DNA from 3 places in the Alteromonas sp. 4NH20-0056 genome. Region 2 is predicted to be linked to each of the others. Evidence: predicted binding sites of a transcription regulator. Region 2 holds the regulator's gene; each other region holds the start of a gene.
What was found. The regulator sigma-54, encoded in region 2, starts transcription at its own class of promoters, with help from an activator protein. The targets are predictions, from matches to a motif close to GTTGGCACGNNNNTNGNNT.
Positions count from the first base shown of each region.

Region 1 (11,012 bases), on a different contig from region 2:
GGGTGAAAACCCTCGTGATATAAAAATCATGCTGGCTAAAGAAATTATTGCGCGCTTCCATGATGACGCCGCAGCCGAAGGTGCGCATCAAGACTTTATTCAACGCTTCCAGAAAAATGCTATTCCTGATGATATGCCAGAGGTAGAGGTATCATTAGGTGAAGCGGGCATCGCTATTGGCAACCTATTGAAAGAGGCTAGCTTAGTGGGCTCTACGTCTGATGCCATGCGCATGATAAAACAGGGCGCGGTTAAAATTAACGGCGACAAAGTAGAAGATACGCGTTTGATACTTACTGATGAAGGTGAGAATGTGTATCAGGTAGGTAAGCGTAAGTTCGCGCGGATCACGTTAGTAAAGTAGCGCATCTACGGTTCATGATACGAAAAAAGCCCCATTTGAATGGGGCTTTTTTATGGGGGCAGCGTTTAACTATTCATTTTATGGATACTGCAAATTATGCTTCAAACCCTTCTAGAACAAGTTTTCCGCGCGCGGTGTGTGACTCTACTATACGGTGTGCTTCAAGAAGGTTTTCGGCAGTTATCGGCCCTAAGTGTTGCCCTAGTGTGGTTTTTAGGGTGCCAGCGTCAACGAGTTCGCTTATCTCATTAAGCAGGTTGTGCTGCTCAATCATGTCGGTTGTGGTAAATAGCGAGCGCGTAAACATAAACTCCCAATGTATCGATATACACTTTTGTTTGAATTTTAGAATGTCGAACGATACGGGGTCATCGATTAATGCAAATTTGCCTTGAGGCTTAATGCAGGCCACGATTTCATCTTGGTATTGCTCGGTATGTGTAAGGCTAATGACATAGTCAAACTCTGCTAGGCCTTTTTCGATACGTTGTTCGTTTAAACTTTTACTGTGATCAAGGACATGATCAGCGCCAAGTTCCTTTAGCCATGCCACACTTTCATCTCGAGAGGCCGTGCCAACAACGGTTAACCCAGTTAACTGCTTTACAAGCTGAACTAAGATAGAGCCAACGCCACCGGCTGCACCAATAACCAAAATTGACTGCTGTGTGTGCTGCTTGGTTTTCGAAACCTGTAAGCGATTAAACAACATTTCATAGGCGGTTATACTGGTAAGTGGCAGTGCTGCCGCCTGTGCATCATTGAGCGTGGCGGGCGCGCGGCCTGCAATACGTTCATCGACCAATTGAAACTGTGCGTTACTGCCTTGGCGCGACAAGTCTCCCGCGTAAAACACACGGTCACCGATATTGAAAAGTGATACCGATTCGCCAACGGCTTTTACAATGCCAACCGCATCCCATCCCAATACTTTATAGCCGTTTTCTGGCGCAACCTTTGCTCTTATTTTGGTATCGACCGGGTTGACTGAAATGGCACTGATTTCAACCAGTATGTCGTGCCCAGAAGCGGTGGGTGTTTCAAGCTCTATGGCTTTAATTGCCTCTGGTGTTAAGGTTTTTGAATTGCTGCTGTAACCAAATGCTTTCATGTAATTTCCTGATAATGAATATGACGTTTCGTTATTTACACAACGATGATTAAAGTCGAACAACGTTATCTACATTAAAACCGATAAGCGTACGCGAGATTTAAAAAGTCTACGCCGGGGTTTTTACTATTAAGTCCACCGTTAGAGTAATGCATGTATCGCACAGAGGTAGACTGTCGCAACTCGTGGCCAAATGCTAACGTTAATCCAAGTCGGTCTTCAAATTGATAATGTGAACCAATGTCTTTTCCTGCGAAGCGCGTGTCTTCAACAAGTGAAACGCCAATGCCTGCTTCCCATTTCAACGGGTATCGGCCGTCTACATGGTAAAAGGTTTTGCTAATAACAGGCGACAGCGCAAACACAAAGTTTGTTTCATGGTTATTGTCTGCACCGTACTCCCAAAAATTTACGCTAAACTCCCAATATATCTCCACACCATCAAAAAAGGGGATAGTAGTTATGTTGTGTGAATAGGGTCTATACGCCAATCGTACACCTGTTATATCGTCAGCGCCTATAAGAATGTCAACGGCCACTGCTTGCTTGTAAGTTGGACTCGCTAATGCGGTATTTACCGTTAACAGGCTTATTACCGCGGTTAGTACTATCGCTATTAGTGTTTGTTTCATTTTCACTGCTACTTTTTAAATTGGAGTAAGCAGTTATGGTGTTAATTCAATATAACTAAATTTGATAAATTCTATTAAATTAATCGAAAAAAAGAATAAGAGGCAAGGTAGTAGAGAAGGAAGTGAACTAACGCGTTACCGTCTACTTTGCTAAATGCACAAAACGTAAAGGTGGTGGTATCAGTTATTGCTTATCTTCGCCCATTTATACAAGGCATGAAGCGCTACTCTTCTTATGACGGGAAATGGATACCGAGGTAAAGGCGAAGAAAAAATAGGCAGGCTCTGATCGACTTGTTCACCCAACATGCGCTGAGCAAGCCGTTTTCCTGCTTGTGCTGCAAATGACACACCCGAACCACAGTATCCCATCGCATATCCCATACGATTGTTACCGTCCACGTAGACACGTGGCAAACTATCTAACGCGACACTTACCCAACCACTCCAAAAGTATGGCATGCCAATACCATTCAATGCAGGGAAACTTTCTACCATTGCCATGTACAGCCGTTTTCTTTCATTCGTATTGTTAGCATTTTTGCCTGTCACGGCACCGCGCCCACCAAACAATAACCGACCGTCGGGTAGTACGCGGTAGTAATACTTCATCATGCGCGTATCCATGAAACTCATCGGTCTACACAAACCTGTTGCGTGCTGTTGTTCTTCAGTCAAAGGGTCGGTGACCATGATGCTTGATTGGACAGGGAACTGACGTTTGTCTACAAGAGAATGAAAGGTTTTTGGCGTATAGGCATTTGACGCAATAAGAATATGGCGTGTGTTTATTTCACCTCCTGGCGTGGTTACCTTGAACCAATTACCAAACTCAGTAATATCGAGAGCGGGGCTGTTGTAATACAGTGATGCCCCTAACTGCGACGCGATGCGAGCATATTCGTCGGCCAGCTTTAAAGGGTGCAAGCACGCACCCGGCTGAATAACCGCACCGTGAGAGCCTGCAACAGTTAGACGTTTACTCAATGCATTCTGAGTTACGTTTTCAAGTGTGTCGCCATAGCGGTCACGCTGAGCATTGGCAGCACTAAAGAGTCCTTTTGCAGCTTTGGCGGTGTGGCCAATTTTTATATAGTCGCCAGAGGTATAATCTACCTGCATGGCATAGCGGTTTATTCTGTTCTCTAACAACGAAACGGCTTCGGTAAATTCGCTATGCATGCCATCAGCAACGGTGGCGCCCCATTTTTCAGCTATCGCGCTAAGCGATAATCGGCCGCTACCGCTTAATATAAAGCCGCCGTTTCGTCCAGCGCAGCCAAAACCTAGGGTATTACTGTCTATGACCACCACATCTTTTTGTTGCTCAGAGAGCGTAACTGCTGCGCTTAGCCCGGTATAGCCACCTCCTATCACGAGGTAGTCTGTAGATATCCCGCCGGCAAGTGGCGCATAGTGTGTGGGTGTATGAGTGGCATGCCAATAAGAGGGCGGAGATGAGTGTGTAGGGGTTACACCATTACTCACTAATGGGTCGTATATCTCACTGGTATTCATGAGGTAAACGTCAACATCATTTCAGCGCCTTCACATTCGCAATAATCAACACAAACAGGGCAGTCATATCCTTCATAAATAGACGCATGACGCCATTTCCCCGGGTGTTTATTGATAAGTACGCCGCCGTTTTTAGAGAAGTATTTAAAAGCACTGTTTCCTGGGCTGGCTAGCCATATGTGTGCAAGGCCTGCTTCTGCACCCTGTAACTTAGCCTGCTGAATAGACAGACGTAGTAGAGCACTACCTATACCTGTACCCTGCATGTGGGGCGATACGGTATTGCATTTGAAATAGCAAACATGGGACTCTGCAACCGGCCATTTAGACGGTGTACACCAACTATCACGTTGCCATTGGCTGTGCGCATACGTAAGACGAAAACCCACCACATTGCCTTGGTAAAGGGCAACAAAGCTTGCGTTGATGTCCTTATGCCAACCCTTTTGATAAATGGCTTCTAACAAAGACGGGGTTAAGTAATTTTCGCCGTGAACGTCATTCCCAAGTGCAATAACCTGATTGAAATGTGCTCGGGTTAGTGGCGTGTAGGTGATGTCACTTGAGGTTATCGTGGTCATGCTGTTGCTTCATTCCTTCTAAATGAAAATCTAAGGCTTCAACAGAAATAAGTATCTCTCGTACCGACATCCATAACGAATAGAGCAGTGATACGAGGCTTGCCGCGAATATCCAGTTTCCTACGTTTTGATAGTTAAGGTAGATAGTCAGCATCGATACGACGCAAAGGAAAAAGCTGCCCACACCGGCTATTTGCATCCGCTTAATAAGCTGAATACGTAGCCTTAGATTTTTGATTTGTGCCACAGTATTATCGTCTCGTTCTTCTTTTGAGAAGTTACGAATAAGCGTAGCGAGCGTTAAAAACCGATTGGTATAGGCCAACAGCAATAGCGATATAGCTGGAAAAAGCATGGCTGGCGTTGCGATATCAATTGTCATAGCGGGATAAAAAGGTCTGTCGCCTCGTCGATGTTTCTGAGTGTATCAATAGCACGTTGAATTGTCTTGTTAGGAATTGACGCGTTGTGTTGAGCGCGTGTTTACATACGGTCAACAGGCAGGCCTGCCGCACTCCACCCGAGCATATCACCCTCTAAATGCATAACTTCAGAAAAATCGAGCGCCTTTAATACTTTCATTGCTAATTTGGCACGTCGCCCCGAGCGGCAGTAAACAATAACAGGCTTCTCTTTGTTCCCTTCAAGTTCACTAATATAACCGTCTATCGCGTCGTAAGGCATATTGACAGCGCCAGGGATATGGCCTTCAGCGAACTCTTCAGGAGAGCGCACATCAATTAACATCCAGTCGTTGTTTTTTACCCGTTCAATTAGGTAGGGTGAGGGCTGAATTGATGGCTGAGTGGTTGCTTTAGCGGTGTATTGGAGAGAAGCAAAAATGGCGATTGCGATAGACACAAAAAAAACTGCTGTAACTATCCGCATCTTATTTTTTCCCGTCCGTTGTTTTCATTTAAGTATACTCGCTAAAATCGGTGGTTTATACCCTCACATAGCGTTTTTAGTTCATCAGCCAAGCGTAGCGTATACCGGCTTGTAATATCAGGGTTAACAGTAATCACAGGCGCATCGATAAAATCTGCGTGAGGCGCCCAAAATGTATTGAGTTCCTTTGACGACGATTTGCTCGCGGCAACGAGTATTTTTGGTTGTCGTAAAAGGACTTCCTTGATAGATACTTGCGGGTAATCAACAGGGCTATCTTTAAGTAGTGTTTGTGCACCGCAGATATTAAGCAGTTTATTAGGCCAAGCGTGAGGGCCAATTGACATAAGCGGTGCTGTCCACGAGTAGTAAAAAACAGGGATGCGTGCAGTGCGCTTGTAACTGTTCTCGAGCGTCACTATTTGCTGCTCAAAGTTACTCGCCAACGTTTGGGCTATGTCTTCCCGCTCGGTTATTTGTCCTAACGCTTTCAGCTCTTTTGAAATATCAAAAAGTTCATTGATGTTGCTTTTAAATACCCGATACCCCATTTGTTCGAGTTTGTTTATATCACTTGGCTTATTGCCCCCTTCCCACGCCAAAATAAGGGTGGGGGACAATGCCATTATTCTGGCAATATCTGCGCCTTGATAGTCAGCCACGCGAGGAAGTGACTTAGCTTGTTCTGGGTAATCACTGAAGGCGCTTACTGCGACAAGATGGCGCTCTAAATGTAAACTGTATACCCACTCTGTCAAATGAGGCGCGAGGCTTACGATACGCAGCGTACCATCATTTTGTGGCGCGGCATGGGCGTTTAATGAAAAGGCCAATAGGAAGAATGCAGCTATACCCTGAAGCCATTTTGAGGTTAACGTCATCATGTTATAAAAAGTCACCAAGTGATTGAGTGGATACCGCTATGCCGAATAAACATAGGCTAGCGAACGCCGCAACTACCGTCATTGCGCTGTAAATGGTGCGCTTACTTCTAAGCATGTCTGAATGGCGGACTTCACGTTTTCCCCCCACACGGGCATGCCTTACTTTTTTTCCACTGTAAATAGCAGGGCCGCCTAACTGGAAGCCATGAATGCCGCCAAATAACGCAAGTAATAGTGAGGTTTTATCTCTTGCCTTACTGTGCTTTATTGCTCTTATCCCGGCAATTGGATTGGTAATGATAAGCGTGCTACATGCCCCGAGAAACGCGGGAGGCAATAAGAGTATATTTACGATAACCCGTATTGGTTTGCTAAAGAGTGAAAAGCCCGGTAGTTGAGGGTGCCACTGCCACGCGGTGAGTAACAACAGACGGTAGGTTAGTGCGCCTATTGGGCCGGCAATAAGAAAATAGAAAATGACACCGCAATAAAGATACAAAAACTTGAGCCACAATGCCTCGATTGCTGCTTTTGCAGCGCCTACATCTGACAGTATATCGCAATCACGTGCAACGATAGTCGACAGTGTTTCTCGTGTAAGCACTTTCTTGCCTCTCCCTGTATTGGCGGTAACCCGTTTAAATTGCTGTCGCTGATAACGGAAATCTAGCATCGCAATGACGATAACGGCTTCGAAGAAGATGGGGTATTCTGCCATCTGGACGAGCAGTGCAAGACAGGCAATGAGGGGGAGCAGTAACACTGCGGCAGCAAGGCTGCCGGAAATATAGTGTTGCATCGGCGCATATTGTGAACTGGGTACGACGCGTTGTCCCATCCTTAAAATGAGATAGCGCATAAGCGTAAGCGGGTGGCTTTTGTGCGGCCACAGCCATATGGCGTCAACCGCAATCGCAAGCCACAGTACCAGTAATGACTGGTACCCTGCGTCGTTAAAAAAAGCGTCCACGCTGCGTTAGGCGATGTGTTTAATCATCGCCATAACCAATTGGGCAGAGTGTTTTGCAGCAGTTTCTAGATATTCTTTAAAGCTGACCGTCGAGGTTTTTCCAGCAATATCTGAAAGAGAGCGGACCACGAGAAACGGTACATTGAGCATGTGGCAGGTTTGTCCTATGGCAGCGCCTTCCATTTCTACTGCTTTCATATCCTGAAACTTTTGACGTAGTTCCGCCACGGCCTCATCGCTACCAATAAACGCATCACCGGTACAAATCAACCCTTGGCGAGATTGTACACCCTCAATGGAGGTTGTTGCAGATTGTGCAGCCTCAATTAATGCGCTATCGCATCGGAAGTCTTTGGGCATACCGGCACACTGGCCTAGTGCGTAGCCAAAATGCGTAAGGTCGGCATCATGATGAATAACATGCGTTGCAATAACAACATCACCAATGTTTAGGTCTTTGTCGAACCCGCCAGCAGAGCCAGTATTAACCACGGCATCGGGTGAAAACTTTTCAATCAACGCGGTAGTAGCAAGTGCCGAGGCCACTTTACCTATACCGCATTTTACGAGTACGACGTCGATACCGTGTAATTGGCCTTCAAAAAAGGTCAGGTGATTCCACGTTGTTTCTACAACATTAGATAACGATGCTTTTAGCAATGCGACTTCTTCATCCATTGCGCCTAAAATGCCAATTTTTTTCATAGTGATACCATCAAAATAAATACGGGGTGAGCGCTAATCTCGCCATAGGCAATGTGCCAGCAAGGCGGTAAACCAAAATAACAATACAGGCCGTATAATGGCTCGTTTACGCTAAGTGAGCTAATTGTATAAGGAATAGGGAAAAACTGATAGGAAAATGCCTTTGTCGCGGGGGTGGAGAGCGACAAAGGCGGGGGAAATGGTGCGTCTTTGTAAGATGGCTACGCGTTTTATGCCGCCGCTGGGCGACTTGAGCGTAGCGGTCGCGTTGGTCTTTTAGGCGTAGTGGGATTGTGCGTAGGTAACTGTGCCATCTTCTGTTGCAAGCGACGATAAGGGATCAATTTATTCTCAATACACTCACGAATGTCATCGACGCTGTATCCTGATTTCACTTTAATACGCGCATGAGGAACGCCCGCAGCGTCTAAAGCGCCAGAAACAAACCAATCTTTTTGTGCCTTGTAGCCGTCTTTACCTTGGTTATGAACAAGGTCAATGGCTAATACAGGGCTCATGTCCTCTTTGTCTACAAGTACAAAATCAAGTTGTCGAGATGATGCTCTTGAAATAGCCTGACTGGCTGTTTTTTTATTTGTGGTTTGTCGTACCGACACCACATCGCTTAATTTTACGCGACAGATAATGCGAAACTCTCTTCCCATTGCCTGTTCAATTAGGTTGAGAAACGTATGCTCGGCCGGTGTGAAAAGCTGCGCTTTTCGGCGAAATGGGAATGCCACGCCACCGTCTGATAACTTAATGGCACCTAATGCCACTACGATAAGTAACATCATTAAAATAATTGCCAATTCCATCGTAATCCTCACTCATCAAACACTATTGAGCGTCATAAAAATGACGTTTTCGTTGATACCTATTGGTTCATTGATGAAATTGCAAGGCAAGTGCCACTTTTGCAATGGGGAAACAAAATAGCGTAGAGCCCTTTAATTACAAGCGTTGGCACAGGCGCTTAGCAAAAAGATAGGGTAAAGCGAAACAAAACGTACTGCCAATAATGGGGTGCTCTGATTATGAGGGGGAGACTTATTCGGCAGGGTCTTTCATTACCAGTATATCGACTTGCGCGCCATTATTGTCGGGCGACACCACAACACGATACGTATTATCTGAAGAAACTATCAAAACACGTGAATTAATGGGGGTATGAACATGCGCGTTAGGAATGTTGTCTTGGTAGTAGCGGATGGTTTCGCCTGCTGAGTTTTTTGTAAAGTAAACTAAGCTGGCAGGTAGCCCTTCGTTAAAGGCCTGGCATTGGGTGGCGTTACTTGCAATGACTACCTGATGAAAAGCGCTAGGGCATGATGAAATGTCAGGCGATGATGCTGTGTTTGAGGTATCGGCAAGCGCATGCGTCACTAGGAGCCCTGAGCAAGCCATTGCACATGCACCCCATGTCACCATGCGTTTTATTTGCTGGCCTGCACTGGAACCAATAGTTGTTAGGTTGTTGAAATTCATCTTTAAAGCCTCACCACATACTTTAACGGTTGATTTTATGATAACCGCCGGACCGCTTACGCATACCATGATAGTAGATAGCTTTGCGTCACAGAGCAACTGAATATAGGTATGAATAGGAAGTGTCGAGTATATGGCGCATTGTCGGTAAGTGCGAAAAACAAAAAAAGCTCGCTGACATTTATGCCGCGAGCTTCTTATTAAATAACGCAACGTGTTGTTATGCGCCGATATAATCCATAATGCCTTCCGCGGCTTTACGACCTTCATCAATGGCAGTAACGACTAGGTCACTTCCTCTCACCATGTCTCCACCTGCAAAAATTTGCGGGTTTGACGTTTGGTAAGCAAATTTACCGCCACGAGGAGCGCGTACTCGACCTTTTTCATCAAGCATAATGCCAAACTCACCGAACCATGGTGATGGGCTTGGTTGAAAACCGAATGCGATAATAACGGCATCGGCTTCAAGAACGTGTTCAGAGCCTTCAATTTCAACCGGACGTCGACGGCCGTTTGCATCAGGTGGCCCCATTTCAGTTTTAATTAGCCTTACGCCACATGCATTACCATTTTCATCAACGGCAATATCAATGGGTTGTAAGTTGAACTGAAACTCTACACCCTCTTCTTTTGCGTTAACGACTTCACGGCGTGAACCAGGCATGCTTTCTTCATCACGACGATAAGCACAAGTAACCTGAGCAGCACCCTGGCGAATAGAAGTACGGACACAGTCCATCGTGGTATCACCACCACCTAGTACCACTACGCGTTTGCCTTTCATGTCGATGTAGTCGGCTTCATCTTTCTCCAAGCCCATAACACGATTGGTGTTAGCAATTAGAAATGGTAACGCTTCATGCACGCCGTGCACATGCTCGTTGTCGAACCCACCTTTCATCGACTTGTATGTCCCCATACCTAAGAACACAGCATCGTAATCTTTAAGCAAGGTTTCAAACGCGATATCTTTGCCAATTTCGGTGTTAAGAATAAACTCCACACCCATGTCGGTGAAGATTTCACGGCGTAGTTTAATGACGTCTTTTTCAAGTTTGAATGACGGGATACCGAACGTCAGTAGGCCGCCTATCTCTTCATACTTATCAAAAACAACGGGTTTTACGCCATTACGGACAAGAATATCAGCGCACGCTAACCCAGCTGGGCCTGCGCCAACAATAGCCACTTTTTTGTCTGTCCAAACCACATCAGACATATCAGGGCGCCAACCCATCTTAAAGGCGGTATCGGTAATATATTTTTCAATGCTTCCGATAGTTACCGCACCGAAATCGTCATTTAGGGTGCATGCGCCTTCACATAATCGGTCTTGTGGACACACTCGGCCACAGACCTCAGGAAGGCTGTTGGTTTTATGAGACAGCTCGGCTGCCTCTAATATTCTTCCCTCATTAGCCAGACTTAGCCATTGAGGAATATAGTTATGTACCGGGCATTTCCATTCACAATAAGGGTTTCCGCAGTCCAGACAGCGATCTGCCTGGCCTTCGGTTTGTGATTGGGTTAGCGGTTGATAAATTTCGCCGAACTCTTCTTTACGCACCATGATCGGCTTTTTAGGCGGATCGATACGTTCAACATCGACAAACTGGTATACGTTCTTTGCCATTAACTTAACTCCCCCTACTGCGCTTGAATGCGTAATTCAGCGCTAGAACGGCTGATGTGACCAAGCAAGTTCTTCACATCGCTGGTTTTTGGCTTAATAAGCTTAAAGCGTTTCAGCGTCGCGTTGAAATCGGTAAGTAGCGATAACGAATGTTCGCTTCCGGTTTCTTCGTAGTGCTGATTAATTAAACCACGTAGGTGTTCGGCAAGGATTGCCTTATCTTCAATAGACATAA
Region 1 covers NZ_BAAJLS010000002.1:449,885-460,896, reverse strand. The annotation lists gene tyrS (tyrosine--tRNA ligase) at 1-364, shown strand, start outside; gene AC27EZ_RS05545 (zinc-binding alcohol dehydrogenase family protein) at 459-1,475, opposite strand; gene AC27EZ_RS05540 (acyloxyacyl hydrolase) at 1,550-2,107, opposite strand; gene AC27EZ_RS05535 (NAD(P)/FAD-dependent oxidoreductase) at 2,288-3,625, opposite strand; gene AC27EZ_RS05530 (GNAT family N-acetyltransferase) at 3,622-4,206, opposite strand; gene AC27EZ_RS05525 (DUF2721 domain-containing protein) at 4,184-4,588, opposite strand; gene AC27EZ_RS05520 (rhodanese-like domain-containing protein) at 4,690-5,094, opposite strand; gene AC27EZ_RS05515 (helical backbone metal receptor) at 5,136-5,978, opposite strand; gene AC27EZ_RS05510 (cobalamin biosynthesis protein CobD/CbiB) at 5,980-6,948, opposite strand; gene AC27EZ_RS05505 (5'-methylthioadenosine/adenosylhomocysteine nucleosidase) at 6,955-7,653, opposite strand; gene AC27EZ_RS05500 (DUF2726 domain-containing protein) at 7,884-8,471, opposite strand; gene AC27EZ_RS05495 (hypothetical protein) at 8,704-9,141, opposite strand; gene AC27EZ_RS05490 (FAD-dependent oxidoreductase) at 9,362-10,777, opposite strand; gene gltB (glutamate synthase large subunit) at 10,792-11,012, opposite strand, start outside.
Region 1: the regulator sigma-54 is predicted to act here: its motif matches at 8,551-8,569, upstream of AC27EZ_RS05500 (DUF2726 domain-containing protein).

Region 2 (11,012 bases):
TTCCCGCACTGTCTAGGCCTAACACCTGCCGTTTTGCAGCAAAATGTCTACCTTTTAGTCCACACTCTTTCGGTAAAGTTTACTGGGGAGTGTAATTTAGTGGCATTGTACGCTTTTTCAAGGGCGCATCCAAAACCAAAAAGTTACAACTTATGTTCGACTAAAACGAACGGACGATCGATTAAACAGTGGCGCACATGAACTTTCCCACGAGGTTTGCAGAAAAATACGTGTAACGAACAAAATAAGCTAGGTTTCCGTAGGCAAATGGCATCGTTTTTGCGACAATCATGGAAAATCGTAATCAGAACAGGTTGTTGTGCTTTTACACGTAAGTATATTTATTGTTGGTCTTATTGTCTTAAGTTGGAGCGCTGACCGTTTCGTTTATGGCGCTGCGGGGCTTGCCAAAAATATTGGCATTTCTCCTATGATGATAGGCCTAACCATTGTGGCGATGGGTTCGTCCGCGCCAGAGATTGTCGTGTCTGCTATCGCATCAGCAAATGGTAATATGAATACCGCAGTGGGCAATGCATTAGGCTCGAACATTACGAACGTAGCGCTTGTGTTAGGTATCACCGCGCTGGTAAAGCCGCTTGTCGTTGCATCAACAACGTTAAGACGAGAACTTCCTGCGTTACTAATCATTTCACTTATCGCGATTGGCTTTCTTATTGACGGAAAATTAGTCACCTATGAAGGCATTATCTTATTAGGCCTCTTTGTTTTCGTTATCGCCATGATGGCGTGGCTCTCTCTTCAGGTAGATAAAGAAGACCCACTGGTGAAAGAGACGGCTGACGAAGTGCCAACCGGCGTATCGAATACCGCGGCGTTAGTATGGATTGGCGTCGGCCTTATATTGCTCCCTCTAAGTGCTCACTTCATGGTGGACTCTGCAGTTGAAATCGCACGCTACCTTGGTATGTCAGACCTCGTTATTGGGTTATCGATAATTGCGTTTGGAACAAGCTTACCTGAATTGGCCGCAAGCGTAGCCGGTGTGCTAAAAGGCGAAGACGACCTTGCACTTGGTAATATCATCGGTTCAAACATATTTAACTTGTTAGCGGTGCTAGGTATGCCCGGGCTCATTGCGCCGGGACTTTTAGACCCCGATGTTTACCATCGAGATATTTACGTTATGTTAGGATTAACACTGTTGCTTTTCTTGTTCAGCTTCGACCTTATCGGTAAACGCATTATCTCGCGTGCAAACGGGAGCATTTTAATCGCCTGCTTTATCGGCTATCAATTTTGGTTGTTTGGGTAATGACAAACGAAAATCATTTTATACAATCAGGCAAACGGGTTATCGACATAGAAGCTAACGCAATAGAAGCGCTTGCTTCGCGCCTCGACGGCCGTTTCATTGCCGCTTGCGAGTTGCTGATGAATTGCACCGGCAAAGTCGTGGTAAGTGGTATGGGAAAATCTGGCCATATCGGTAACAAAATTGCCGCAACGCTTGCAAGCACCGGTACACCGTCCTTTTTCATGCACCCTGGGGAAGCCAATCACGGCGACTTGGGTATGCTTGGCAAGGGTGACGTACTGCTAGCAATTTCTAATTCAGGTGAAACCGGCGAACTGGTTAATTTACTTCCCGTCGTAAAACGCTTGAATGTGCCGGTTATCGCCATGACTAATAGTGAACAAAGTTCGTTAGGCAGGCACGCCGATATTGTGTTAGATATCCACGTCGATAAAGAAGCCTGTTCGCTAGGGCTAGCGCCTACCTCAAGCACTACTGCCACGTTGGTGATGGGCGACGCTCTCGCCGTCGCACTTTTAGATGCAAGAGGGTTTACCTCTGATGACTTTGCTTTGTCTCACCCTGGCGGAAGCTTAGGGAGAAAGCTGTTATTGAAAGTGAGCGACATTATGCAGTCAGGAGATGCCCTTCCCCTCGTTAACGAAACCACCATGATAGCTAATGCCCTGCTCGAAATATCTCGAAAAGGCTTGGGAATGACAGGTATCGTTGATGATGAGGGCGTATTAACCGGCATTTTTACTGATGGTGATTTACGCCGTATTCTTGATGCTAGAATAGACCTTCATTCTAAGCGAGTGAATGAAGTTATGACGGTAGGTGGAAAAACAGCATTCGCTGAACAACTTGCCGTTGAAGCACTCAACCTCATGGAAACACATAAAATTAGCGCATTAATGGTTGTTGATGAAAACAGGAAACCCGTAGGTGCCTTCAATATGCATATGTTGCTAAAAGCGGGGGTCTTGTAATGGACAATGCGATTAACACGCTATATGGGCAAATCCCAAGCGCGTTATTTGATGCGCTAAAACAGATACGTTTGCTCGTCTGTGATGTAGATGGCGTCTTTTCTGACGGACGTATTTATTTGGGTAATGACGGCGAAGAGTTAAAAGCATTTCATACTCGAGATGGCTATGGTGTTAAGGCGTTGGTGCAGCACAACATTGACGTCGCTGTTATCACTGGCCGAAAGTCGCGCATTGTTGAAAGCCGAATGAAAGCCCTTAATGTGTCACACATTATTCAAGGGGAAGAAAACAAATATGATGCATTAGGTGCATTAATGGAAACGCTATCGTTAACCCCTGAGCAGGTTGCCGTGGTAGGTGATGATATGCCTGACACTGGCATGTTTAAACGCGCTGCCGTTAACATTGCTGTCAATGATGCTCACCCATTGGTCGCGCAAGAGGCAAACTGGATTACATCACTTCCGGGTGGTTTCGGTGCCGTTCGTGAAATAAGCGACACTATCTTGCAATCACAAGGTGTAGAGTTTGGTATTCATGGTGCCAGCGTATGAACCGGCTTGGCGTCAGCATATCAGCCCTTTTCATTCTTGCACTGCTTATGTATCTACCTACGTGGATGGAAGATGAGCCAGCGTCTTCACAACAACAAGGGCAAAATGCACTAAAACCTGCTTATCAAGCAAAAAACCTGACAACAACCTTGTATAACGTTGAAGGCAAGCTTAACCACAAAGTATTTGCGGCCTCAATGGAGCATTACGACGAATTGGGGTTTGTCTTTTTTCAAAAGCCCAGATACTCAGTCTACACCGATAGCACAGAGTCGCCTTGGGTAGTGTCGGCACAAGAAGGGACACTTTACAATGATGAGCTGATTCAGTTAGAAAAAGATGTGCTTATCGAGAACCAAACGAACAATGACTTTGTCAAACGAATTACAACCCAGTATATCCAGATCAATTTAAACTCTAAACAAATGACGTCTGACCAACGTGTGAATATCCAAGGCACACAGTATGTCATTAATAGCAATGGGTTTAATGCAAACTTAGACACACAAAAATATGAGCTAATAGACCATGTTCAGACCATTTATTCTCCTAGTAACTAGTTTATTACTAGGTAGCGTTGCCACACCGTCATTCAGTGATGAAAACGACTTTAATCAACCCATCAAAGTCGATTCGAAATCACAATTCGTTGATGGAAAAAATAAAACATCGCTTTTTAAGGACGATGTCCGAATCTCTCAAGGGTCTTTGCTTATTATTGCTGACGAAGTTGAAGTTGTCGCCAGTGAGGGAGAAGGAAGAGAAGTATTTATCGCCAGAGGCGCTCCTGCAAGCTTTTCACAAACGTTAGAAGATGGCACCCCAGTAAGCGCGAAGGCAAATGAAATTCGCTATGAAGTCGTCAAGCGTACTATTTCATTGAGCGGTAATGCGGAATTACAACAAGACACCAGCCAAGTAAAAGGTGACAACATTACTTTCGACATGATCTCTGAGCAACTGTTGGCAACCGGTGGCGATAACGATAAAGACGGTCGCGTAACGACTGTATTCACGCCTGAAGCAATAAAAAAAGCAGCAGATGACAACAACGACGGCGAGGATGATAACTAAGCATGGCAACACTGAGTGCAAAAAACCTCGCAAAAGCTTACAAAGCGCGCCAAGTTGTAAGAGACGTGAGCTTATCGGTATCGACTGGCCAAATTGTCGGCCTACTCGGGCCTAACGGCGCTGGTAAAACCACGACCTTCTACATGATTGTTGGCTTAGTGCCTCTTGATAAGGGGCTCATTACGATTGATGATGCAGAACTTACGCATCAACCTATGCATGAGCGCGCTCGTCAAGGCATTGGCTATTTACCTCAAGAAGCGTCTATCTTTAGAAAGCTTACTGTGCATGAAAATATTATGGCCATCTTGCAAACCCGTAAAGATTTAAATGCAGAGCAGCAAGAACAAGAAGCCGATGCGCTACTTGATGAATTTAATATTAACCATATACGTAATAGTGCAGGCATGAGTCTTTCGGGTGGCGAACGTCGTCGTGTTGAGATTGCACGGGCGTTAGCAGCCAACCCGCAATTTATTTTGCTTGATGAACCATTTGCTGGTGTTGATCCTATATCAGTTAATGATATAAAGAAGATTATCCAGCATTTGCGAGATAGAGGAATTGGGATCTTAATAACGGACCATAACGTCCGCGAAACCTTGGATGTTTGCGAGAAAGCCTACATCGTAAGCCATGGTGAATTAATCGCCCAAGGCACCGCGGAACAAGTTTTGAGTAATCAAAAAGTAAGGGATGTATACCTAGGCGAGCAATTCAGGCTATAGTTAATAGTAAGTCGCAAGCGATTTAGCTATTTTCGCACTCGGTATACGCATAACAGAGCATAAAATAAGACGTAGATGAAACCATCTTTACAGCTAAAATTTAGTCAACAACTTACTATGACTCCACAGCTTCAGCAGGCCATTAAGCTTCTGCAGCTGTCTACGCTTGACCTTCAACAAGAAATTCAAGAAGCGTTGGACTCAAATCCGCTTTTAGAAGTTGAGGACGGTTCCGATGAACCTCAAGCTGAGCGCAACAATATTGACGGAGACGATTCGCGTTTAGACGCGGCACCTTCAGCATCAAGCGATACTATCGAGTCTGGTGATGCACTGGAAAAAAATGATTTGCCCGACGAGCTTCCTATTGATAGTACATGGGATGAATACTATTCGGCGTCGTCTGCCCCCGCACCTGGCCCATCAAATAACGATGATGATTTTATTTTCCAAGGCGAAACGACAGATGACATTCAAGAGCATTTGTCGTGGCAAATGCGCTTAACCCATTTTTCAGATACTGACCGTGCTATTGCCATGGCCATTATCGATTCTATAGACGAGTCAGGCTACCTGACCACGTCGTTGGAAGACATATTAGAAGCCATTAAAAGCGAAGATATTGAAGAACAGGTAGAGATGGATGAAATTGAGTGCGTGCTAAAACGTATTCAAATGTTCGACCCTATTGGTTCTGGCTCCCGTAGCCCTCAAGAATGCTTGATGGTTCAGCTGCGTCAATTTTCTGAAGACACACCATGGCTAGAAGAAGCAAAGCAACTTATCGAAGAATACTCTGACTTACTAAGCAGTAAAGACTACCGCACACTCATGCGTAAGAGTCGCTTAAAAGAAGACCAACTTCGAGAAGCCATGCGCCTACTGCAAACGCTAAACCCTCGCCCAGGCAGTGCACTTAAAACGAAAGAACCCGAGTACGTTATTCCTGACGTGTCAGTTATGAAAAAGAACGGACGTTGGGTGGTGGAACTGAATCCAGACAGCCTGCCTAAGCTTAGTGTTAATCAGCAGTACGCGGCAATGAGTAGAAGCTCCAAGAACAGTAGCGACTCACAGTTTATTCGTTCTCACATGCAAGAAGCTAAATGGTTCATCAAAAGTTTAGAGTCTCGAAATGAGACGCTAATGAAAGTTGCTAATTGTATCGTTCAGCAACAAATGGGCTTTTTTGAACATGGTCCAGAAATGATGAAACCAATGGTGTTAAATGATGTCGCAGAGATGGTGGATATGCATGAATCAACCATTTCTCGCGTTACAACACAAAAGTATATGCATACCCCCCGTGGTATTTACGAATTAAAGTATTTTTTCTCAAGCCACGTTGCCACGGAATCAGGTGGAGAGTGCTCTTCAACCGCTATCCGTGCATTGATTAAAAAGCTTGTTGCGGCCGAGACGCCGAGCAAGCCTTTGAGTGATAGCAAGATTGCTCAATTGTTGGCCGAGCAGGGCATAAAGGTCGCTCGGCGGACGATAGCAAAATACCGGGAATCTTTGTCGATTCCACCGTCGAACCAACGCAAGAGCCTTATTTAACGGGCTTAAAAAACATAAGGAAGACGAAATATGCAAATCAACCTAACGGGTCATCATGTTGAAATCACCGATTCTTTGCGTAATTATGTCGATACGAAGTTCACTAAACTTGAGCGTCACTTTGATCACATTTCTAATGTGCATGTCATCCTGAACGTTGAAAAACTAAGTCAAAAAGCAGAAGCAACAATGCATTTGAGCGGTGCTGAAGTATTTGCATCCTCAGAGAATACAGACATGTATGCGGCGATAGACAGCATGGTCGATAAACTCGACAGGCAGGTCATCAAGCATAAGGAAAAACTCAAAAAACATTAGTAGTAAAGCATGGACATACAAGCCATCGTAAGTCTGGACCGCACCGAGTGTGCGGTTCAGTGCAATAGCAAAAAGAGAATTCTCGAAATCATTAGCGACATTGCCGCGAATAACAACGAGGATATTGATCAGGCAGAAGCCCTTGCTAGCCTACTTGCTAGAGAGCGCATGGGAAGTACAGGAATTGGCAACGGCATTGCCCTGCCCCATGGCCGCCTACCGGGGTTATCTAGTGTTATCGCCATTGTGGTCACTAGCATTCCCGCTATCGATTTTGACGCCATTGACGAAAAGCCCGTTGATATATTTTTTGCATTATTTGTCCCTGAGGAGCAAACACAAGGTCACTTACAAACCTTGGCAACCGTTGCTCGCAAGCTAAGCGACAAAGACACACTAAAAGCCATTAGACGCGCAACTACTCGTGACGATATTATTACCGCACTTGGGTAAATCACTGTTATTTAAAGGGAGAAAATGAATGAAGCTGATTATTATCAGTGGTCGTTCTGGGTCAGGAAAATCAGTGGCGCTGCGTGCGTTGGAAGATTTAGGCTATTATTGTGTAGACAATATCCCTGTTAACCTCCTTCCTACTCTCACTCACACGGTCGTTGATGAATACGACCAAGTTGCAGTGAGTATTGATGTAAGAAATCTGCCAAAAGATCCTAACGAGCTCGTCGAAATTCTGGACTACCTGCCCTCTTCATGGTCAATGACTATTGTCTACATCGATGCGAGCGACGACATTCTGGTAAAACGCTTCAGTGAAACCCGTCGTCTTCACCCTCTGGCTAAATTGAATAAGTCATTATCAGAATCAATCAAAGCAGAATCAACATTACTTGCGCCTGTTATTGAACGTGCAGACTTATATATTGATACTGACAAGCTGACTATTCATCAGTTAGCTGAGCTTATTAGAGAACGAATACTTGGCAAGAAAAGCTCTCGCTTGGTATTGGTTTTTGAATCGTTTGGCTTCAAGCATGGTATCCCAAAAGACGCTGACTACGTATTTGACGCACGATTTCTTCCTAACCCCCATTGGGAACCTGACTTACGTCATCACACAGGGTTAGATGCACCGGTAGAAGTGTTCTTGGGTTCTCAGCCTGTTGTAACCAAGTTTATTTGGCAAATTCAAAATCTTATCACTACGTGGCTGCCGCACTTAGAGCGTAATAATAGAAGTTACGTCACCATTGCTATCGGCTGCACAGGCGGTCAACATCGCTCTGTGTTTATTGCCCAAACATTGGCAAAGACATTCAGTGAGATTCACCCTGACGTACAAATAAGACATCGGGAATTAGACCAATAATGGCTATTGAAAAAAAGCTTACTATCGTCAATAAGCTCGGTTTGCATGCCCGCGCGGCCACGCAGCTTGTGAAGCTCGCGAATCAGTTTGATGCAAAAATCGAATTAGTCGCCACAGATAAACGTGCAGATGCGAACAGCGTACTCGGGCTGATGATGTTAGAAAGCCACCAAGGAGAGGAAGTCACCGTTATCATAGACGGAAAAGACGCCGAACCTGCCATGGTCGCCATTGAACAACTTATCATGGGTAAGTTTAACGAAGACGAATAGTCTTCACGTTACGTCGCCTTTCTCACGCTGACACAAATACGTGCTTCGCTTCGCCATTTTCCATGACAGCGTCGTGTTATTTGCGATATCCTATAACGACTTCCGATTCAGGTAATTAGGCATCACGCAAGCATGGCTGAAGCGCTCGTTCCAAAATACGTACAAAACCAACTTAGGGCCCTTAACCTTGCCCTGAGTAATGGTCAATTTGTATCTGTACGTAAACTGTTACTAGAACTTCCCCCTTCAGATGTTGCCCATATCCTTGAGTCTAGCCCCAGTAGAACCCGTGATGAACTGTGGGAGCTTATCGATAGCGACTTTCACGGCGATATCATCGAAGAACTATCTGATGATGTTCGTAATGGCATTATCTCAAAAATGCTACCGGCTAATGTGGTCGATGCACTCGAGGAAATGGATACCGATGACTTAGCGGAAACCCTGAGCAGCCTTCCGGATACCATTTTGCAAGATATCCTCGACTCGATGGACGCTCAAGACAGGCTTCGTGCTGAGCAAGCGCTGTCCTATGGTGAAGAAACCGCTGGCTTCATCATGAATACCGATACCATCACGCTTCGTCCTGACGTAACAGTAGATGTTGTCCTTCGCTATATTCGTTTAAAAGGCGATTTGCCTAAAAACACCGATACCTTTTACGTGGTAAACCGCACGGACAACCTCGTGGGTATTGTTCCAGTCACACGCCTATTAACCGCTGAAACACTTGCTAAAGTGTCAGATGTGATGGATGAAGAATCTGAAGCCATTCCGGTAAACATGCCTGATGACGAAGTTGCTAGCTTGTTTGAACGCTATAATTGGCTGTCAGCACCGGTTGTCGATGAAAAACACCGCCTGGTGGGGCGTATCACCATTGATGATGTCGTTGATATCATTCGTGAAGATGCGGAGCACTCGATGATGAGTATGGCCGGTCTCGACGATGATGAAGATACATTCGCGCCCGTGTTACAAAGTACGAAGCGCCGCTCGGTATGGCTGGCGGTAAATCTGGTCACCGCATTAATGGCTGCAATGGTTAGTGACTTGTTTGAAGCAACGCTCAGTCAGCTTGCTGTATTGGCCATACTTAACACGATAGTACCTAGCATGGGGGGCGTTGCGGGCAACCAAACCCTAACGCTTGTAATTCGAGGTATGGCATTAGGGCATGTCAATGCCAGCAACTCTCGTTGGCTTATTAGTAAAGAGATTTCAATCGGCTTTTTAAATGGCGCCATTTGGGCAATCTTAATTGCCTCAGTCATCGCATTATGGAAACAAGACTACATGCTAGGCGTCATTATCGCATTTGCTATGCTTGTGAACATGATTGCAGCAGCGCTAGCGGGTGCCACGCTTCCTATCATCATGAAACGCTTAAAAATAGACCCAGCACTCGCTGGAAGCGTTATTTTAACCACTATTACCGATGTTGTTGGTATCTTCGCCTTCTTAGGTACAGCCACGCTGTTTCTCATTTAGTCTTGGTCGCTGATATTACGCTAACACCGCTTTCGCAACATAGCCGCTGGCACTCATGCGATAGCCAACACCCCATACTGTTTGTATTAATTGACCAGCATTATCCATCGACGCTACATCATCAAGCTTGGCGCGCAATCGATTAACATGTGTATTGACCGTATGTTCATAGCCTTCATGGTTGTATCCCCACACAGAACTCAATAACTGAGTACGAGAGAATACTTGGTTGGGATGTCGGCACAGAAACGTAAAAAGAGAAAACTCTCTTGCCGTTAAATCCACTGCTTGCCCTTGAACTTTGACCGTATGGTATCGTTCATCAATACTAACAGGCCCGATATTGACACGATCGGTGCGGTTTTCTACCGGCATACATCGGCGCATGTATGCTTTTACTCTTGCGATCAAAAGACGCTCATCATACGCATTGGCAATATAGTCATCGGCACCTATTTCAAAGTAATCAACGCTATCGACGTAATGATCTGGCCTCTTTACAACCATTAACCAGCTATCGGGATACTGTTGTGCGATGCACGCTACATTGTTCTTGCAGTGCGCTGTTCCGCTCGCTTCAACGATAATAAGATCGTAATGCTTCACTGCCAATAACGATAACGCAGATTCAAAGTGTGATACCACATCATGTAAAAAACAGTGCTTAGTTAAGCACTGTATAATGGGCTGCTTAAGCGTGTTTCCACTATTGATAACAAGAACCATAATTTGCTCCGGATTCGTCATTACTAACATGACCGGAGCAATACAGGTTTTATTCCATTCTTGTTATAGAAATACGTACCCCAGGGTTATCAAACTTATGGTCAGCGCTTAACACCGATGTTGTTAACCCATCACTGGCGGTAACCACACCAGGGTGAAGTGTTACAACGTCATGAGCTTCACGGCCTTCGCTGTTACCCTCTCCGGAGTCAGCGGGCCCGGGGATTGTTCCCATCGCTTCTGTATTTTCCTCTGTTCCCGCGTCATAGACATGGGCGTTACGTCGATAAACATCGCCAACCTCTAATGAAGATAAATCAACACTATTAACCCCACTGAAAGCATCGTTAGTGTTGACCAGCATGGTAGCTACGCTTATATGGGCGTTTGCAATATCGTCAACGGAAATCTCCAATGTTACGCTTTCGCCAGGGGCAACCGGTACATTGCCCGAAGCAGTAGCAAATAATGCGGCATTAGAAAGTAGTGCCTCGTTACTGCCGCTCTCCGCAAGTGATGCAAGCGCATCGGACGCGGCTTCTCCTATCGACCACCATTTAACATCACTGCTATGTAGTGCGACTGCAATAGGTGATAGCGGCTGTGCATGGGTTAAATTTGTAACGGTAACTTGATATGTGTATGGAACAGGCGCCGGAAGCACGAATTCAGGATCTTCGTTATTATCGCTGTCAGAACAACCAGCAAT
Region 2 covers NZ_BAAJLS010000001.1:616,548-627,559, forward strand. The annotation lists gene AC27EZ_RS02740 (calcium/sodium antiporter) at 320-1,276, shown strand; gene AC27EZ_RS02745 (KpsF/GutQ family sugar-phosphate isomerase) at 1,276-2,250, shown strand; gene kdsC (3-deoxy-manno-octulosonate-8-phosphatase KdsC) at 2,250-2,807, shown strand; gene lptC (LPS export ABC transporter periplasmic protein LptC) at 2,804-3,367, shown strand; gene lptA (lipopolysaccharide transport periplasmic protein LptA) at 3,336-3,881, shown strand; gene lptB (LPS export ABC transporter ATP-binding protein) at 3,884-4,609, shown strand; gene AC27EZ_RS02770 (RNA polymerase factor sigma-54) at 4,685-6,169, shown strand; gene hpf (ribosome hibernation promoting factor) at 6,200-6,487, shown strand; gene ptsN (PTS IIA-like nitrogen regulatory protein PtsN) at 6,497-6,940, shown strand; gene rapZ (RNase adapter RapZ) at 6,969-7,814, shown strand; gene AC27EZ_RS02790 (HPr family phosphocarrier protein) at 7,814-8,086, shown strand; gene mgtE (magnesium transporter) at 8,219-9,577, shown strand; gene AC27EZ_RS02800 (winged helix-turn-helix transcriptional regulator) at 9,593-10,303, opposite strand; gene AC27EZ_RS02805 (spondin domain-containing protein) at 10,353-11,012, opposite strand, start outside.

Region 3 (11,012 bases), 250 kb from region 2:
AAAATCCTATTTTGATGCCATTCAATCGCTAGTGGAAAAAGGCCTTATCCAAGCTTACCACGACCGTTCAGACGGTGGTTTGTTTGCTACCATTGCAGAAATGAGCTTTGCGGGTAAAGTTGGCGTGAGCGCCACGCTTGATAGCTTAGAAGGTAGCACGCTTTCGTTGTTGTTTAACGAAGAGTTAGGTGGTGTTATTCAAGTACTCGATGCCGATCGACACGCGGCAGATGCTGTACTTGAGGCGCATGGCCTTAGCGAAATTACCCACGATATAGGTACGTTAAACAGTACTGACACCATTGAGTTTGAAAAAGACGGTATTGCAATATTAAGCGATAGTCGAGTCGCGATGCGCACTGTGTGGGCGCAAACCACGTTAGAGATGCAGAAGCTTCGTGATAACCCGGCCTGTGCAGAACAAGAGCATCGTGCGAAACAAGATGCCTCTGATCCGGGGTTGCATGTAGCCTTGTCCTACGACGTAAATGAAGACATTGCCGCACCATATATCGCTAAAGGTGTAAAACCTAGTGTCGCTATCTTGCGTGAGCAAGGGGTTAACTCTCACCTGGAAATGGCTGCCGCATTTACGCGTGCTGGCTTTAATGCCATCGATGTCCACATGAGTGATATATTATCCGGCCGCGTAACTTTAACGGAATTCGCTGGGTTAGCCGCATGTGGCGGGTTCTCCTACGGCGATGTATTAGGTGCTGGGGAAGGTTGGGCGAAATCTATTCTGTTTAACGACATGGCGCGTGATCAGTTCGAAGGCTTCTTTACTCGCCCTGACACGTTCAGCCTAGGGGTCTGTAACGGGTGTCAAATGCTGTCTAATTTGAAATCACTTATCCCAGGTACTGAACACTGGCCTCACTTTGTCACCAACCAATCGGCACGTTTTGAAGCGCGTGTAGCAATGGTTGAGGTGATGGAGTCATCGTCTGTCTTGCTTGATGGTATGGCGGGCTCACGCATGCCTATCGCTGTGTCTCACGGAGAGGGTCAGGCAGAATTTGCTAGTGATAGCGCATTGTCGTCGGTGGCACCGCAAGTTGCGCTTCGCTACGTTGATAACTACGGACAGCCTACAATGCAATATCCTGCTAATCCAAATGGTTCGCCACAAGGGATAACAGGGTTAACGTCATCGGATGGCCGTAGCACTATTATGATGCCTCACCCGGAGCGCGTCTTTAGAGCAGTGGCAAATTCATGGCGCCCAGATGACTGGCAAGAAGATGGTGCGTGGATGCGAATATTCCGTAATGCGCGCCGTTTTGTAGGGTAATATCAGCTAAATCGCTACCGGTTGCTTCGCTATAGGGGCAGCAGGTAGCTTATCCCACATAAAAGATGCGAACGAGACAGGAAATGTGACATTTTTTGTACAGTATGCTTGTGTTCGCTAAGTGTCTGATCTATTGTAGGGATTGCAGGGAATGCAGCTTGGTTACAGGAGTTCTGTTACGAGGTGTACTGACGCGTTAAACGTTGTCAGAGAAATAATAAGAGACGACCAATGAATCGTTCTTCAAAAGGGTTTGGCTTAACCGGTGTTGCTATAGCCGTGGTATTGATGTTCGTTTCTGCAGTATTTAGTTCTTCTGCAAAATCAGCTGAAAGTTATACAACATACGTCGCGCAATATTCAGTTAAGTAGTCTGAAAAAATAATTTAATGCCAGTAGTCTACGTGTCTACTGGCATTATCCCCCCTCAAAACGCATTTTTTTCGTTACTGATATCCCTATCGTTTGTTTCTACTGTTGCTCTCTCTGTTAATTAGCTTTTGGTCTGGATGCTTTTTCAGCAGAACATAAGTGGCCCCAAAGCCGCCATGTATCGGCTGGGCAGTGTGAAACGCAATAACCTCATCCAATTCTCTTAGCCATTGATTAACATAGCTTTTCTTTAGTCCTGGAAAAGGTTTGCTGTTCTCGCCTCGTCCGTGTTGAATGAGTAAGGCTCTTACTCCGCGCTTATGGTTTTGTTTTATTGACTGGTATATTCGATCGCAACTTTCTTTGAGCGTCATGCCTTTGAGCGATATTTTGTTCTCAATTGGGTATTTTCCAAGCCTGAGTTTTTTGAACACACCATCTTGGATCCCAGGCTGTTGATACAGAATAAACTCATCTGGAGGGATGGGTTTAGCCGACTCCATACTAAGTGGATTGAGTAACGCATCTCTTATACTTGCGTGTGCCTGAGCACGCTTTCTTTTTTGCTCTATCGTGCTTTCTGGGGTATGCAGCTGTGCAGTATTACTCGTTTTAATGGGTTTTACGTCTTTCATTTCCTCAAAAAACGAATCGACATCTTCTACTTCGTAATTCACGCTGACCTCCCTAAATTTCGTTATTGAGTTGATGACATGGATATAACCGATAGCAAAGTTTAATGTTCATGGTCCAAATTACAATACAAACTAAAACATTGAGCTATAAGTTTAAGTACGCATTGACTATAAAAGAGGGTTTAACGTTAGAAAAATTACTTTTTCTTCGAAGGGAACCATAATGAAGCATTGTGATGTGGCTGGCTTTAGGCGTGTTTTGTCTAACTCGTCTATTTTTACGAAAAAACTGAATGTACATAGTCGGCAGTGCAAAAAATTTACGCTATACTCATCATTACTTAACGCTACGATGTGAGAACATGAACATTCGACACGTCATTTTATCCTCTTGTTTGTTATCCGGAGTCGCTCTTGGAGCCTCAACCGTGTTTCAAGCAACGGTAGTGGCGCACAATGAACCAAGCATTAGCGAAGCGAGCGCGTTGCATTTCGGCACGATAGTTAACAGCGCAGGGTCAGCATGTACGTTAGACAGCACAGGAACGGTTTCTGGTTCTTGTGCTGGCACAGACGCAAGCATTGCCGTCGGTGTTATTGATATTTCCGGTTTAGTCGAGAATCAGCAGTATCAAATAGAGGTTGTTGGGTCAAATAACGGCGTTTTGAAGTTTCAACCTGCGATAACGATTAATAGCGTTGAGACAACCGACGATGATGGCGATCAGGTTGTGTCAGTAGTGACGACACAAAGCGGTTTAGGGACTAGTATTACAATATACGGCAATCTCGAGGTGTTATCTGCACTTCAAGCCTCAAACACCTATCAAGCAAGCTATACAGTAAACGTCAATTTTCAATAAATTGGTAAGTTAGAGGATTTATCTTACCCGTGGCTGTGCATCACTGATGCGGTATTAACCTTCATTGGGCCTTGACGATATTCATGGTCAATGTACTTATCATCACATTCATTGTTTTCATTAAGCGGCGCAAGTAAACGGTAGAACGTAGCATCTTGCTGTGTGTTTGGAACCAACAGTAACTCAGGGTGTGAAGTGAGTATCCGCGGATTGATAGAGCTTAGAGAATAATATGCTGAAAGTTGACATAGCACTGACGAGTAGTAGTTAGACTGTGCTTCAGACGAAGATTTTATTTTTTCTTGAATATCAAAATAGACGGACTCTTTTCGCCATTGCTTGCCATGATAGCGAGATACCGGGCTGACAAATGCATTGTTAAACGCGGGATGAGTCTTAATGGCGTTTAAGTATGCATTGGCATTGGTTAAATCAGCAAAGCCGCCCACAGTAACATACGTCATTGCTAAATCATGATTACGATAATACTGCATTGATGTAGGTGGCGCGGTGAGGTGCTTGATGACTTCATAAATTGATCTCGCGTGCCTAAATATGCCAATCTGAATTTCGTATTTTATTGTGGCGTCAACAATTGCCACGTCTTTCCATTGCTCCAAATGGTCAGCAGGGGCTATAGTTTTAACTAGTTTAATATCATCTAGAAAAATGGCATCGCCCTCTTCAGGCGCAACGAACGATAGCTGCTCGCTATCAATAGAGAGTGCATTGCGCTCAAGGTATTCTTGGTCTACCGACATACTGTATTCGCCTGGCGGCAGCTGACTAACGTAAAAGTATCCGTCGCTTTCCGTCCTAGTTTGTGCAACAAGCTCATTATTCGTATTAAGGATGTTGATCAATAGGTTTGGTGCACCTCTACTGTTATCTGCGCTTACAAGATAAATTGTACCCTCTACATCGTTTACCGCGTGAACCGGCAGTGCAATGTGACTCACGCCGCCGCTATGGGTATTAATATCTGTTCGCTGATAGGCGGCGACCATAAAAGGGTCGGGTAACGACGATGGCTCTATCGCGACAGATTGTATTCTATGGTTAGTAATAAGCCTTGCCCGACCATCGATATTTGTTTTTTCATCTCGCCAAACAGAGTTACCTTTGAACATGACACCTTCCAGTGCAGACTCCTCGTCATCAAATTGATTGTTACGGTTCGCATCAAAAAACGTAAAAGCATCTATCCGCCCAGCTGCGGCACCGGCTGCTCTATCTAAATTAAGGGAGCGAGTATAGGGGTTATAGTTAATATTACCGGTAAATGAGAGGTTTACCGACCAGCTTCCTCCCTCTGCAATACTGGCGCCTAACCCTACGTTTATCGAATCGAACCCCCAGTTATGTTGGTGTTGCAGCTCAATGTTCTGTGCGCCATTGGCACGGTACTGCAATCGTGTCTCTCGATGTTGAGACAGTAAATAGGGCCAGCGTAGTGAGACATAGAAGGATTCGGTATCAAATTGCTCGGACGGATAAAAGTCCCATGCGCTTGCTATTTGCCATTCCGCTAGCTGTTTAGAGTAGTAAAGGCGCCCGTTTACGCGTTGTGTCGTATTATCAGTAACGGTTATGCCGCCAGAAAATGTCCCGCCCAAAAGGTTATTGTTCACGTTGAGACTTAATGAAGCCTGATCCTCTCGTTCGTTAAACGATCGAAATGAAACGCTACTGTTCCAACCAAATCGTCCCCATAGTTCAGACTGGCCGTTAAAACGGGCGATAGTTTCACTTTTTAGCCCAACGGCGTCATTATACCTTTCGCTAGTAAAATCATTGAAATATCTGTTTGATAGCGTAAAAACAACATCATCGTCAATTCGACCGTTCCACCCCAAAAAGGAAGCAAAACCTTCGTTGCTTTGTTTTGTTAACGATAAATTAAGTGCGGACCCCGAAAGTTGTGTATCTAAAGAAGCGGTAAAGTAGGACGCGGGTGAGTCATCAATCCATAATCGCTGTGCTGTCCCTGATATTGATGTCGAGTTTGAAAGTCCAACGCCTAATTTTACAATTGCAGACTTGCCTAACCCAGTTTCTGATACCTCCCCATCAAGAAGGCGATAGTGTCGGTCGCTTGCTCCTACAAAGAAATCGATGTCACCTCGTTGTACTTGGTCTTCGCCTACGTTTACTGATTGTGTACGGCTTTCTTGTTGCCCTTCCGGACCGTAAAGCTTGAGTTCAAAGAGGTTTGCACCATAAAACGTATCCACATCCTCAAACAACACTTTGTTTTGTTCATCACTGAACTTCTCATCAATAAACTGACCGTTCCTAAATAATTGAACTCGCCAGCCTGGTAAGACAAATTCCTCGATAGTGGTTTTAGAGAAGTTACGTTGTCCCCGCGTATCACCGTTGTGAAAAATAAAGCCGAGTGACTGGTTTGGACTCGTAACTAAGTTATCCCCAAATAATTGAATATCGCCGAACTCATAGGTTAGACCCCTATTACTTACTGCACTGGCCATGTCGGCAAAGGTGCGAGAAAAACGCAAGAAATGGAGGCTGTTATCACCGGTTCTACTCACCCTAAAATTCGCCGCATGGTTGAACAAATCGAAACCTGCATTGATGTTTGTCGATAACCGTTCTTGTTTTTCGCTATCTTTTTGAGCGCTTAAGCGATAGCTGATAAGTGGTGAAGTATACAACTGATAATTGTCATCAATAACACGCTCGGCAACGATATTTTCGCGCTTAAAAAAGGTAGGGATGACGGTGGGGTCCTCACTGTAGTCGTCATAACCAAGTTCGCTACTTGTTATATTTAGATGGAGCAACGAAAAATTAAATTCGTACTCAATAGGAAGTATTATGGATAAAAATTCAATATCGATGTAAATATCAAAATCATCTGCGCTCCACAATAGCTCTGAAGGTGTATTTTTGGTATTCGTCTTTTCAAAATTAAGTGAGAATGAGCAAAATTTTTCGCTTCCTTCAAACGAAACAACGGACGCAGGTATATTGATATCCCAACCTAACGATAAGGTATCGGACACTAAAGATGCAGGAATAAGTAAGCGATCGTTTACTCTATATACATCAAGGCCATCAAAGACCGGACGACCATTTACTCGCATTACGCTAATCAAAAAGTCGTCGTCATTAAGCGGTGCGTAGGATGCGGTAGGGGAGGCGCAGTTATCCGCTCGCGCTAATAATGGGAGCGCGAGCAGGCAGAGTAAAAGTCCCCGAACGAACATAAGTGCTTGTTTAGTTTATCGTATGCGCAACCGACAGTTCAGTATCGCCACCAAATTTTTTATTTTCAGTGTATCGAATAATGACTGGGCCCTTAACCGTTTTTGTTAAAGGGATTAGCACTTTTCTGCGTTCCAATGGGCGATAAACTGCAACGTTATTAATTACGCCTAACTCTTCACCGTCTGGTGTTTCGACAATAAAATTGCCAAATATAGAACGATTGCCGGAGCGCGTTTGCCAAACCTGAATGTGGGGCTGGCCGTTGTGCATAACAGTGGTAGGGGTCTCTAGATTAGAAATAACGGAAACTTCTCCGTGCCTTACTATAATAGGAACATTGTATGCCAGCTTACTCGCCAAGTTAACGTTCCCGCTCTCAGTCGGTGCTAGCTCGGTGATCAAACGTAAAACAGCGCGATATTCGCCATTTTCCAAATTTGCTGGTTTTCGTAGTGAAAATCGCAGCGCTTGTCTTTCACCTGGCTTGATTGTGCCACGCTTAGGAGAAAATCGTATAAATTTTTGGGCAGAAAGCGAGTCTTCGCTTACTGAATAAATTGTGCCATCTTCGGTCATCGCGTTTAGCACCAGTTCTGCTGAATACTTTATGTCGCTTGAACCCGTGTTTCGGAGCTGAAGTGAATCGGTCCGTGATTGGCTGTCGAAAAAAACTCTGAACTTTGATAGCGCAACGTTTGCATTAACGCTATTCGAAAGAAAAAATGAAATAAAAAGAGTCAAAAAAACAAAAAAATGGCGGGTGCGGGACATAGGGATAACTCTACTGCTAAACGAACAAATAAGTGGGCGCATTTACCTACGCCCACTATACCAGTATTACTGGAATGTAACATCTACTGTGTAGGCTGCCGTGTAGCTGTCGCCTGGTGTTAGGGCAGTGTCTACTGTCATGCTACCGTATACGTCGATAGTTAGGTTATCGCCAGAGCCGTTTGTTGTTACGGCTGTTTGCGTACCATCAACAATAGCGTCATGTGTGCCTGTCGCGTTGTTAATATCATACGTTGATGCGAAGGTTACGTTAGTACCTGAAGCACCAGTTACCGTTACGTTTAGTGGTACGTTTGCAATAAGACCAGAAACGGTGATCAGACCGATCGCAATATTTGCGTTCGCGGCATCACAGTTACCGGTTACAGCGCCAGCGTTGTCCATTGTACAAACTGCACCCGCAGTTGGTTGCATTGCACCAAAATGTAGTGCTGTAGTTTGAGCAATGGCAGCGTCTGAAATTGCATTTACCGTAGCTTGGAAAGTGCTAGAAGCAGCAAATGTTGTCGCAGAGATTGTTGATAATAGCGCAAGAGAAATTATACGTTTTTTCATTATTATATCCTGAAAATTATTATTGTTTGATCAACATGGTATTACGTACTTTATAAGTATCTTTTAATCATACAGTTACAAGGCATCTATCTATCTACCGCGATGCCGGATTTATTCAACCACATGACTTGACAAAATGAAAAGTATGTAAACTTATACGCTATGGCTTGCGGGTATGTCTAAATGAGGTTTTTTTTCCAATTGGAATTTTTATGGTATTGTTTTAATTGATTATTTATTTTTATGTCAAAATAAAAAACGTTGTAAATTAAGTGCTTATACTTTCGTATAAAATTGAAAAAAAACGATCAGCGTTTCAAAAACTAGCTATCAAGAGGACGAAAAACGTGATCCTTGTATGAATGTCGCGATAAATGGCCTGAAAAGTGCGACAAGGTATGTCACTAGAATTCACTAAGGTATGATTTTTTATTCCAAATGGCGTCCCCACCGCGACTCGAACGCAGATCTAAAGCTTAGGAGGCTCTTGTTTTATCCAGTTAAACTATGGGGACAGCGCCGTTTACATTATACGAACTTCTTTGAAACGTTAACCCTTATTCATAAAAAACATTATTAAAAAGGTTATTACTTATTTTACCGCTTCACTACAAAATCGTTTTCTTGAATATTGGCGATAACGCCGCCCGCTTTATGCACAATAGTAGAAGAATTACTGTAGGCGCGAAGTACGCTAAATTCGCCTGGATAAAGTGAGTATTGTAAGAATGACGTGCCAGAACTATCAATAACTTGCTTTACTTGGTACAGAGTAAGTGTGTCACCTTCTTGAATGTTATTATCTTGCCCTAGTGATATAGATAAATTGTCATTGTTTACACTAACCACATGACCTGTCAAAGGCTGACATGTTAGCGCTTCTTGCATGTCAGTGACCACATTATTTAACGTCTTTGACAATGATGTTCCAAAACTAGATTGCCAAAATTTAGCGCTTTTCGTATTTATCTTTGTGAATTTATCAAACGCCCATTCAGCGTTCATATCATAATGCTTTTGTAGTAAAAGCCCGCCGTTCATTGCGTCATATACCTCGATCGAAAGTGAAAAATAACGAGTGGCATTATCGCTTTTCCAAAACGCAAGAGACGAACTAGGTTCTCGAACAACACTCATGTCATTGATTTCACCATATAATGAATACTGCGTATTCGCCTTTTTCGAGAGTGCTCTCATGTGATAGGGACGATCTTTATTCTGAATATTTAAGGTATATGGCTCAATGTGTGCAATCTGTAGATTGTTATTTCGTGAATTGATCAGATGGGTTAACTCATGCGTTAACGAGCTAGAGAATTGTCTTAAATCACCGTCAAGCAAATGCGATGTGTTCTCGACACGAAAATGGCTTGTCGATATTTTCTTTAGGTCGTCTTCGGAGGCGCACACCGTTGCGTTAGGTGTAATATCAGCTCTTACGGCAATAGTGACGTAATCGTTATGCCATACCTCATCGGTTAACTCTAGTTGATGGACCTCTCCACTCGCCGTCATGAGTAAACGCTCGTCATTTAACAATCCATCGGTAAGGTGCTGGACGCTTGATACTGATGCTCCTGCAAATAAGAGCGCCTGACGAAGCGCTTCTTCGGTCGCGTTCTTTTTGGCTGCGGTTTTATTTCCATCCACGATTACCGCTTGCCCTTTAGCTTCATACCACGCGGCATCGCTTTGCCAAGACGTTGCAAACAATAGGCAAAATAGCGCCGTTTTAATGCTTTGGTTTATCAGTTGCATTGGCGGTGTTGGCAGTATTGATAATATTGGTTGCGTTAGTTGCATAAGTTACGTTAACCCATCGTATAAGCGAAGTTGTATCCAAATAGTAGATAAAGCAGTGACGCCGCTGGTGCTTTACATGGTAAAAACCGGTAAATCTACCCTATCGAGGTTCGGCGTTATCACATGCGTCAATTATCTGCCTTATTTTGCAAGCGGCGATATGACTTGCGACGTGCTGATATTCTGCTTGATAAAATGTATGCGAAAAAAGTGCCATGTATTCAATCTATCCTCTACCCAATGATATTCGCGGTAATTGCATCAAATGGTGCGAAATTTGCAAAGATATTTGCAAAGATAACTGCGATGTAAGTTGCAAACTAATATCTGATAGCGCCGCTAATGATTTTTCTTTGGCTCGAGGAAATGGGTTAAACGGCGCCACACGAATGGCATTTACGAATAAAGAGACGCGGCGAATTGAACGTCGGCTGCGATCTACTATTGAGGTTGTTATGAATTTTTTCAAACGAACAAAACCATCAGGCAATAACCCCCGCAATGGACGTCGCATAGGCTACACATTATGCCTAGTAGCGATGGGTACCATTTTAGGCGCTTGTAGTTCGATAGTAGACAAGCACGTTGAGTGGGAGACGGTTGAACCTGAACAGTATCCCATGCTAAGCGCTGTGGGGTATGCGCCAATCGCCACCCAGCGTGGGCAAACCGAGACGGAAAAAATGCTCATGGCAGTTAAAGCCTCAAAACTTGAGGCTTATCGCGAGTTAGCCGAACAGGTGTATGGCCAGCGACTATCTGGCGAGCAATCGATTTCCAACCTAGTAATAGATAATGAAGTGCTTAAAGCATCGGTTGACGGTGTTATTCGAGGGGCTGAGGTTGTCAAAAGCTATCCTGTTGGTGAAGACACTTACGCTACCGAGCTTTCGTTGGATATGCAGCGTGTTTACGATATTTACCTAACGATGGCGAAGCCAAAGCGTATTAGAGCAGTGAAGTATTATTAAAAAGCGTGTTATGCGTAGAAAGTAAATTAATGCCACTATTAAAAAAGCGCATATCATGCGCTTTTTTTGAGATTGGTATCTTAGTAACCTCAGGCTTTTACGCCTGACCCTAACTGGCCACCCTTAGGTTTGCCGGTTTTGTCATAAGTGAGAGACTCTTTAGCACGCACTTCCATCATCAAGTTCCGTAAATGGTTGAGGCGAAGCTGTCCTTGCTCTACGGCTTTTTGATTGACTTGGGTGCGGTACTTACATTCATCCAAAAGCGTTTGCGCTTTAGATATTAGTTCGTTAGTTGAATCGTCCATGCCTTCTTCGATAGCGGCACGATGAAGTGGTGCTATTTTCTCATCAAGTGATTGGATGTCTTCAAGTAATGCGGATTTGTCATTTAGTAACGCCATCAAAAGCTCTGCGTCGCGAGAACTAATATGCTGCAATTCATTTTCTAGCATTAAAGACAAGTTCTCTAAATTGAGAACTTGCCGTTCCAATG
Region 3 covers NZ_BAAJLS010000001.1:365,612-376,623, reverse strand. The annotation lists gene purL (phosphoribosylformylglycinamidine synthase) at 1-1,294, shown strand, start outside; gene AC27EZ_RS01740 (hypothetical protein) at 1,526-1,666, shown strand; gene smrA (DNA endonuclease SmrA) at 1,753-2,343, opposite strand; gene AC27EZ_RS01730 (hypothetical protein) at 2,664-3,164, shown strand; gene AC27EZ_RS01725 (carboxypeptidase-like regulatory domain-containing protein) at 3,188-6,394, opposite strand; gene AC27EZ_RS01720 (fimbrial biogenesis chaperone) at 6,405-7,208, opposite strand; gene AC27EZ_RS01715 (hypothetical protein) at 7,233-7,742, opposite strand; tRNA gene AC27EZ_RS01710 (tRNA-Arg) at 8,182-8,257, opposite strand; gene AC27EZ_RS01705 (flagellar assembly protein T N-terminal domain-containing protein) at 8,340-9,545, opposite strand; gene AC27EZ_RS01700 (LPP20 family lipoprotein) at 10,085-10,516, shown strand; gene flgN (flagellar export chaperone FlgN) at 10,606-11,012, opposite strand, start outside.
Region 3: the regulator sigma-54 is predicted to act here: its motif matches at 9,745-9,763, upstream of AC27EZ_RS01705 (flagellar assembly protein T N-terminal domain-containing protein).